One region of the Pseudarthrobacter sp. MOO14 genome, then DNA from elsewhere that is predicted to be linked to it. Evidence: riboswitches for the same ligand, from Rfam matches in the RefSeq annotation. Region 1 holds a riboswitch; the other holds the start of a gene.

Region 1 (4,205 bases):
TCGCTGTGCCTCAACGCCGTGGGGTCATAACCCAAGTGTTGGCGTAAGCACCGAAGATCCAGAATACGCTAAATCCGTCTCCAGCCGCAAATGAGGCTGGTTCCGGAGGGCCGGCTGTGATAGTAACCACAGCATGGCATGCAGCGCCGCAACCGTGCGTATCCATTGTAGCCGGGGCGCCGCCGTTGGACGTCAGGAGTGAATGCGCGGCGCGTCGAAGAATTCCACTTCGAGCCGGCAGGACTGCTTGAACGCCGTGACCATGGCGGCCTGTTCATGGTCGGAGGCCTTCCGTCCGGCCGCATCCACCATGGCGATGGCCTGCCGGGTGGCCTCGGCGAAGCCCTCGTCGGCATAGGTGCGGAGCCACGCGGCGTACGCGTGCCCGTCCGGTTCGCCCGCCGCGAGGAACCGGGCGTGCAGTGTCCTGCCAACCTCGGCGTAGAGCCAGAAGCAGGGCAGGACGGCGGCGGCAAGGACGGCATAGCTGCCCGACGCCGAGACGGCTGTGAGGTGGTCAACGTAGGACTTGGTGACGGGTCCCAGGCCCGTCTGCCCGGGCCGGGTGCTGAGCCACGAGCGGTGCAGTTCCGATTCAACCTCCAGGCACTGCCGGGCCGAGCCCGCCCAGAACAGCTGCTCCTCTTCGGAGGGGGCCAGGGCACTGGCACGGGCCAGGACCCGGGAGTAGCCGTTGAGGTATTGGGCGTCCTGGGCCAGATAGTAGGCAAAGTCCTTTTCCGCCAGTTCGCCGGAGACCAGGCCTTGGATGAAGTCCAGGGCGTAAATATCCGCCAGGTCCTGCCGGGCTTCGGCCCAGAGCCTGGCCGCGAAGCCGCCTTCCGGCAGGTGGGGCCGCACATGGTGGAAGTGGTGCACGGGCCCGTTCCCGTGGCCGACCTCCAGCCTGCCGGAATCCTCAAGCGCTCCGGCCAGCCAGGGCTTGACCGTCCGCAGCGCCCCTTCCCAGTCGCCCAACCGGGCCTGGACCGTGGCCATGGCAGAGGACAGCGAACAACCCGTCCCGTGGCTGTTGCGGGTGTTGACGCGGGGGCCGGGCACTTCCACCACGTCCCGGGCCAGCACACCGGCGGTGTTCACCAGGGCGTCCGGGCAGCCTTCGCCTGACAGGTGTCCGCCTTTTACCAGGACGGTGGCGCCGGTGGCATCCGCCAGGCGCCTGCCCTGGTCCAGCGCACCTTCCCAGTCCCCCGCTGGCTCTTCGCCCACCAGCATGGCCAGTTCGGGCAGGTTGGGGGTGATGAGGTGGGCAAGCGGGAGCAGGTCGCGGAGGGCGGCTTCGGCGGTTTCCTTCAGCAGGCGGTCGCCGCTGGTGGCCACCATCACCGGGTCCAGGACTACGACGGCGGGACGCACCTTGTCGAGCCATTGCTGGACCGTGCGGATCACCGCTTCGTCGCCGAGCATGCCGATCTTGACGGCGTCGATGGTGATGTCGTCGCTGACGGCATCGAGCTGCTGCGCCAGGAACGCAGCAGGCGGGACGTGGACGGCCACAACGCCACGGGTATTTTGCGCCGTCAGTGCCGTGATGGCGGCCATGCCATATCCGCCGTGCGCTGCAATGCTCTTCAGGTCCGCTTGGACTCCTGCTCCGCCGGATGGATCCGAGCCCGCAATGGAGAGGACCCGTGGGATGTCGCGGCCCGCAGGGGTGCCGGAGGCGTCAGTGGAGGCACTTGGCAGGGGCATGGAGAGGGTCGAAGACAACAGACATCCCTTCGCCGGTACTAGCCGGACAGGTTCAACGGGTGTGGATCTCAGCCGGCCTTCTGCGCGGCACCCCGTGTCGGTTTCCCAGCCTAGCCGGTGGCGCGGTGCCCGGCTAAAGGTGACAGCGGCCAGATGCAGGAAGTCCCCGCCCCGTGCACTGTTCCCCCTGTACTTTCGGGGGGAATGGTCCACGAGACGGGGACTTCACCTTTCGACGCCGTGGCTTGCCGGAATTTAGAGCTCCGAAGCCGGGACGCCCACGCCGAGGATGATGGGTTCCTCGGAACGCTTGCCGCTATCAGCAGGCTGCTGGTTCGCGGGCTCGGGGGCCTTGGCTGCGTGTGAGTGCCCGGTAGTTGCGGCTTGGACGTTCTCATGGTGCTGGACGGCGGTTTCGTTCGCGGCGCCCTGGGCTCGGCTGGCGGCCCGGTGGCGGCGCGGCCTGCGCTGCCTTGTCTGCTCCAGCGTGTGGTCGGAGTAGTCCTTTTCAGCCGGTGCTTCCGCGGCCCGCGCAGGGGCTTCGCTGCCCTGCGGCCGGGGCTCCTGTGCGGCCTGTTCCGTTGCCGGTTCAGCCGCTGCAGGATTTTTCGGAGCGTCCTCGACGGCGGAAACCGGCTGGCCGAGGTGCGCGAATGCTTCCGCGAGCCGGTCCAGCGTCAGGGCGGGCTTGGGCTGCTGCTCCTCCGCGTGCTCCACGAACGGAAGCGGGACTTTCTCGCCGCCGAACGTCAGGACCGCCGCGGGACGCCCGTGCGTATCGGCGTCGTGCTTTTCCCCGTCAGCTGCCGGTGCAGGCTGGACCGGTGCTTGCGGGGCCGTAGCCTGCTCCGCCGGCGCGTGCCGGGCAGCTGCCAGCTCGTCGTCGTGGAGGTGCGCCGCGTGGGCCGCCGCGGCGATGTTGGCCAACGCAAGCCGGGTGGCTTCAGCCTTGGCGTGCCGCTCGGCGTCACTGGGATCCGGCTGCACAGTGTGCACGTGCACTGCCGGCGCCGGTACTGCCTCGGCCTGCTGGCCGCCGCGTCCACGGCGGCGCTTCCGCTCGGGGCGTGCACCGGGCTGGCCGGCATCGGTCCGCTGTCCGTCGGGGCGGTGGGCCTCCCCGCGGGCTTCGGGACGGTTGTCGGCGCGCTGGACGTGGTGTTCGGCCGCCACGATGTTGGCGCGGCGGTGCTCCACGGGATCGTCATGGGTCACGACGCCGCGTCCGGCACACGCCTCGCATTGCTCGCCGAAGACTTCCAGCAGGCCCGTGCCCATGCGCTTGCGGGTCATCTGGACCAGGCCCAGGGACGTGACCTCGGCAACCTGGTGCTTGGTCCGGTCGCGGCCCAGGCACTCGACGAGGCGGCGCAGGACCAGGTCCCGGTTGGATTCGAGCACCATGTCGATGAAGTCGATCACGATGATGCCGCCAATATCGCGCAGCCTCAGCTGGCGCACCACTTCCTCGGCAGCTTCGAGGTTGTTCTTGGTGACGGTTTCCTCGAGGTTGCCGCCGCTGCCGGTGAACTTGCCGGTGTTGACGTCCACCACGGTCATGGCTTCGGTCCGGTCGATGACCAGGGAACCGCCGGAGGGCAGGAACACCTTGCGCTCGAGTGCCTTGTGGATCTGCTCATCGATCCGCCAGGCGGAGAAGATGTCCTGGTCCTTGGTCCACTTCTCGAGGCGGCCCACCAGGTCCGGGGCGACGTAGGTGACGTAGGCCTCGATGGTGTCCCAGGCTTCCTCGCCGGAGACGATCAGCTTGGAGAAGTCCTCGTTGAAGACGTCGCGGACCACCTTGATGGTCAGGTCCGGTTCGCCGTACAGCAGTTCGGGGGCAAGGACCTTGGTGGAGGTGGACTGGCTTTCGATGCCTTCCCACTGTGCGCGCAGCCGGTTGATGTCGTGCGTGAGTTCCTCTTCGGAGGCGCCCTCTGCGGCGGTGCGGACGATGACACCGGCGTGTTCGGGGAGGCGGTCCTTGAGGATGCGCTTGAGGCGGTTGCGTTCGACGTCCGGCAGTTTGCGGGAAATGCCGGTCATGGAGCCGCCGGGCACGTACACCAGGTAGCGTCCGGGCAAGGAGATCTGGCTGGTGAGGCGGGCGCCCTTGTGGCCCACAGGGTCCTTGGTCACCTGAACCAGGACAGTGTCGCCGGACTTCAGGGCGTTTTCGATCCGGCGCTGCTTGCCTTCGAGGTTGACGGCTTCCCAGTTGACCTCGCCGGCGTACAGCACGGCGTTGCGGCCGCGTCCGATGTCCACGAAAGCAGCTTCCATGGACGGCAGCACGTTCTGGACCTTGCCCAGGTAGACGTTGCCGATCAGCGAGTCCTGCTGCGTCTTGGACACGAAGTGCTCGGCCAGGACGCCGTCTTCGAGGACGCCGATCTGGATTCTGTCGTCGCGCTGCCGGACGATCATCTGGCGGTCCACGGATTCGCGGCGGGCCAGGAACTCGGCTTCGGTGATCACGGTGCGGCGGC
Region 2 (4,205 bases), 1.6 Mb from region 1:
TGCACGCACTCAACATCACCTCCAAGCAGGACATCGAGGGCCTGCGGAACGAGGTCCGGTCCATCGAAGCGGGCCTGATCCGCATCATGGGTTCCGCCGAAGAACTTGAAGCCGTCCGAATGGAGGCGTCTGCATGATGCCTGTTGTCCTGGCGGTCACGGCCGTCATCTTCTCCCTCGCCGCGGGCGGGGCCATCATCAGGATTGCCCGCGGCCCTTCGCTGCTGGACCGGGTCCTTGCGGCCGATGTCCTGCTCGCCATCCTGGGCGGGGCCCTGTGCGTGGACATGGCCGTGAACCGGCACCTGAACAACCTGATGCTGGTGGTGGCCATCTCCATCATTGGGTTCATCGGGTCGGTCACGGTGGCCCGGTTCGTCGCCGACCGGAGGGTGAACCCCCATGAATCCTGACTTTTCCGGCGCGGACGCGTGGATCGACCTTGCCTCCGCGGTGTTCATGGTGGCGGGTGCGCTCCTGTCCCTGGGCGCCGCCATCGGGCTGCTCCGCTTCCCGGACCTGATGAGCCGCATGCACGCCGCCACCAAGCCGCAGGTCCTGGGCCTGTTCCTGCTGCTGGCAGCCATTGGGCTGCAGATGCGCAGCTGGTGGGTTTGGCCGGTCCTGGTGGTGGCCTGGATCTTCCAGCTGCTCACGGTGCCGGTGTCCGCGCACATGGTGGGCCGGGCCGGCTACCGCACCAAGCACCTGCACCGGGAGCTGCTCGCCGCCGATGAGCTTGAGGCCGTAGTGCAAAAAGCCGCCGCCGAGGCTGCCCTGACGGACAACCGCGACGACGGCGAAAACCGCCAGTAGCTAGACGATGTCCTGCGTCTTGGCGAAGCGGGTGATGGCGCGCTGGGTGCCCCGGTTGGCCAGGACCTGGATGATGGCGCTGACGGAGGCGGAGATCAGTGCGAAGGTCAAGGCCGACCGCAGGCTGGTGGGCACGTCCTCGCCCTTGCCGCTGGGCGGCTTCTGCCCGGTGGTCTTTTCCCAGATGGTGTTGACGAGCTTGGTGCCGACCAGGCCTGCGCCCAGGCTCACCGCGGTACCGAGCAGCTTGATGAAGAGGTTCATTCCTAGTACTCCTTGCGGGCGGAAAACGGACTGTCTCCAGCCTAGCCGTACACCCGGACCGGTCCGGGCAAGGGCATGGCCGGCATCCTCTCGGGCCCGCTGACGGCGGTCCGCGGTCACATCCGGTTCAACAGCCGGCATGGCCGCCGCCCAGCCCCCGCCAGGTGTAAACTTGACCACGCCCAAACCGGGCAGTATTTACACGCGAACATCAACATTCAAAAACGACAGGGGAGCGCCGCCGTCGGACAACCTGGCCATGCCGGGAACCGCAGGTGGGCGCTGAGAGTGCGGGACAGCCGCAGACCCTCGAACCTGATCCGGTTAGTACCGGCGCAAGGGAGTCGAGTTCTCAAAGTGTCCGGCCGGACCGGCAACAGTCCGCCAGCCGGAGCCACTTTCCCCTCCTGTTACCCAGGAGGATCACATGAGTACTGCTGCAATCAAGAAGACCACCAGTAAGTCCTGGCGCGTCGTCGACATCGTGGTGGCGGCCCTGGTGGCCATCGCCGGCGGAGTCATTTTCTGGGCCTGGGACCAGGGCGCCGCCGCCCTGTCGGCCCCCATGAACGCCGCCTACCCGCCCCTGACCGGGATCCTGGCCGGCGGCTGGATGATTCCCGGCGTGCTGGGAATGCTCATCATCCGCAAACCCGGAGCCGCCCTGTTCTGCGAAACCGTGGCCGCAACGGGCGAGCTCCTAATGGGTTCCCAGTATGGCGCCTCCGTCCTTTTCTCCGGTTTCATCCAGGGGTTGGGCGCGGAAATCATCTTCGCGGTCTTCGTCTACCGCAAGTTCAACCTGCCCGTCTCCCTCGTGGCGGGGGCGGCCGCGGGCTTCTTCTGCGGCCTGAATGACTCATTCGCACCGTGGGGCTGGAACATTGCCTACTCCGGGGCGGACAAGCTCGCCTATATCGTCCTGACCACGGTGTCCGGCGCGGTGCTGGCGGGCGCGTTGTCCTGGCTCGCCACCCGCGGCCTGGCCCGCACCGGGGTGCTGAGTTCCTTCGCGTCCCGCAAGGCTGCAACGGAGCCAGTTTTCTCCTGATGGCACCTTCCCAGGACGCCGCAGGAGGCGTGCGCCCTGCCGCCGTCACGGCCCGCGGCTGGGGCTGGCGGCATGCCGGCAGGGCCAAACCTGCCGTCCACGCCCTCGACCTGGATATCCGCCCCGGCGAGCGGGTACTCCTGCTCGGTCCCTCGGGTGCCGGGAAGTCGACGCTCCTGCATGCCCTCGCCGGGGTCCTGGGCGACATCAACGACGACGGCGAGGCCGGCGATGCGGACGAGTCCGGTTCGTTGCTGGTTGACGGCGCCCCGCCCCTCGAGCGTCGCGGCCGCTCCGGCCTGATGCAGCAGGACCCGGAGACGCAGGTGGTCCTCTCCCGGGTAGGGGACGACGTCGCCTTCGGCGCCGAGAACCTTGCCGTGCCCCGCGACGCCATCTGGGCGCGCGTGCACGAGGCGCTTGCCGACGTCGGACTGTCCCACCTCCCGCTGGACCACCCGACGTCGGCCCTCTCCGGCGGTCAGAAACAGCGCCTGGCGCTGGCGGGCATCCTGGCGATGCGTCCCGGGCTGATCCTGCTGGACGAGCCCACCGCCAACCTTGACCCGGACGGCGTCCTGGAGGTCCGGGACGCCGTGGCACGCTGCCTCGACAAGACCGGGGCCACTTTGGTGGTGGTGGAGCACCGGGTTTCCGTCTGGAAGGACCTGGTGGACCGGATCGTGGTCCTGCAGCCGGGCTCCGCCTCGGATCCCGCCGTGCTCCTGGACGGACCTCCGGACCGGGTGCTCAGCGAGGCCCGGGCCATGCTGACGGCGGCCGGAGTCTGGGTGCCGGGGTATGTGCCGGCCACCCGCCGCCGGTCCGGCATCCCGGCCGCCGTAACCGGCAACCTCCTGCTTGCAGCCGAAGACCTGGCGGTCTCCCGCGAGCGTCCCCGCCGCAAAGGCTTCCGGAAGATTCCGCCGGTTCCTGTCCAGGAGGGTGTTGCCGCGCAGGTCCGGGCCGGCCAGGCGCTGGCCGTCACCGGCCCGAACGGCGCCGGAAAATCAACGTTCGCACTGACCCTTGCCGGGCTCCTTGAACCGGTGTCCGGAAAGGTGTCGGCCGCCGTGGACCTTAGCCGCGGTGCCGGGATCGACCCCTACGCGTGGAAGGCAGAGCAGTTGATCTCACGGGTGGGCACCGTGTTCCAGGAACCGGAGCACCAGTTCGTGACGGGCAAGGTGTTGGACGAGCTGCTGTTCGGGCCGCGGCACCTGGGCCACGGCGAGGACCGGGTGGAGGAACTGCTGGAGCGGCTGCGGCTCACCCAGCTGGTGGACGCCAATCCCTACACATTGTCCGGCGGTGAGAAGCGTCGGCTGTCCGTGGCCACGGTCCTGGCCGCCAGCCCGCAGGTGCTGGTCCTGGACGAGCCGACGTTCGGGCAGGACGCCAACACCTGGGCGGAGCTGGCCTCGTTCCTCTCCGAACTCCTGGACGCCGGCACGGCCGTGGTGTCCGTGACCCACGACGCCGAATTCACCCGGGCTTTGGGCGGGGCCGAGCTGCGGATGGCCGCCACGGAACCGGTGGCGCCATGAGGCAGCAGCTGACCCTGGACGGCAACCGCGCCCTCCTTGCCCGGGCCAACCCGCTGAGCAAATTTGCCGCCGTCGTGATGATCACCGCGGTCCTGGCGCTGTCCATCGACTGGGTGTCCGCGTCCGTGGCGCTGGTCTTCGAACTGATCCTGTTTCCCCTGGCCGGCCTCACCGTGTCCCTGCTCTGGCAGCGGGGCTGGCCGCTGATCCTCGCCGCCGCCATCGGCGGCTGGAGCACGTCCATCCTGGCGCCGGACAGCGGGAGGATCCTGCTCGACGCCGGCATCTGGACCATGAGCGAAGGCTCCCTCCAGCTGGGCATCGGCTTCCTGCTGCGGGGCTTCGCGATCGCCCTTCCGGCGGTGCTCCTGATGAGCTGCACCGATCCGACGGACCTTGCCGATGCGCTGGCACAGAAGGCGCGCCTGCCGCACCGGTTCGTCCTGGGAACCCTGGCGGCGATGCGCCTGGTGGGGCTCATGGCCGAGGAATGGCAGACCATCGGGATGGCCCGGCGTGCCCGCGGCG

What was found. A riboswitch is a leader RNA that binds a small molecule or an ion and turns the genes downstream of it on or off. The one in region 1 is predicted to bind thiamine pyrophosphate.
Region 2: another riboswitch for thiamine pyrophosphate. It lies ahead of AC4EEV_RS09780 (ECF transporter S component); the one in region 1 lies ahead of thiD (bifunctional hydroxymethylpyrimidine kinase/phosphomethylpyrimidine kinase).

The regions. Positions count from the first base shown of each region.
Region 1 covers NZ_CM177849.1:496,552-500,756, forward strand. The annotation lists gene thiD (bifunctional hydroxymethylpyrimidine kinase/phosphomethylpyrimidine kinase) at 193-1,713, opposite strand; TPP riboswitch at 1,721-1,818, opposite strand; gene AC4EEV_RS02300 (Rne/Rng family ribonuclease) at 1,969-4,205, opposite strand, start outside.
Region 2 covers NZ_CM177849.1:2,072,200-2,076,404, reverse strand. The annotation lists gene AC4EEV_RS09800 (Na+/H+ antiporter subunit E) at 1-137, shown strand, start outside; gene AC4EEV_RS09795 (MrpF/PhaF family protein) at 134-412, shown strand; gene mnhG (monovalent cation/H(+) antiporter subunit G) at 402-815, shown strand; gene AC4EEV_RS09785 (DUF4235 domain-containing protein) at 816-1,079, opposite strand; TPP riboswitch at 1,299-1,439, shown strand; gene AC4EEV_RS09780 (ECF transporter S component) at 1,507-2,130, shown strand; gene AC4EEV_RS09775 (ABC transporter ATP-binding protein) at 2,130-3,677, shown strand; gene AC4EEV_RS09770 (energy-coupling factor transporter transmembrane component T family protein) at 3,674-4,205, shown strand, end outside.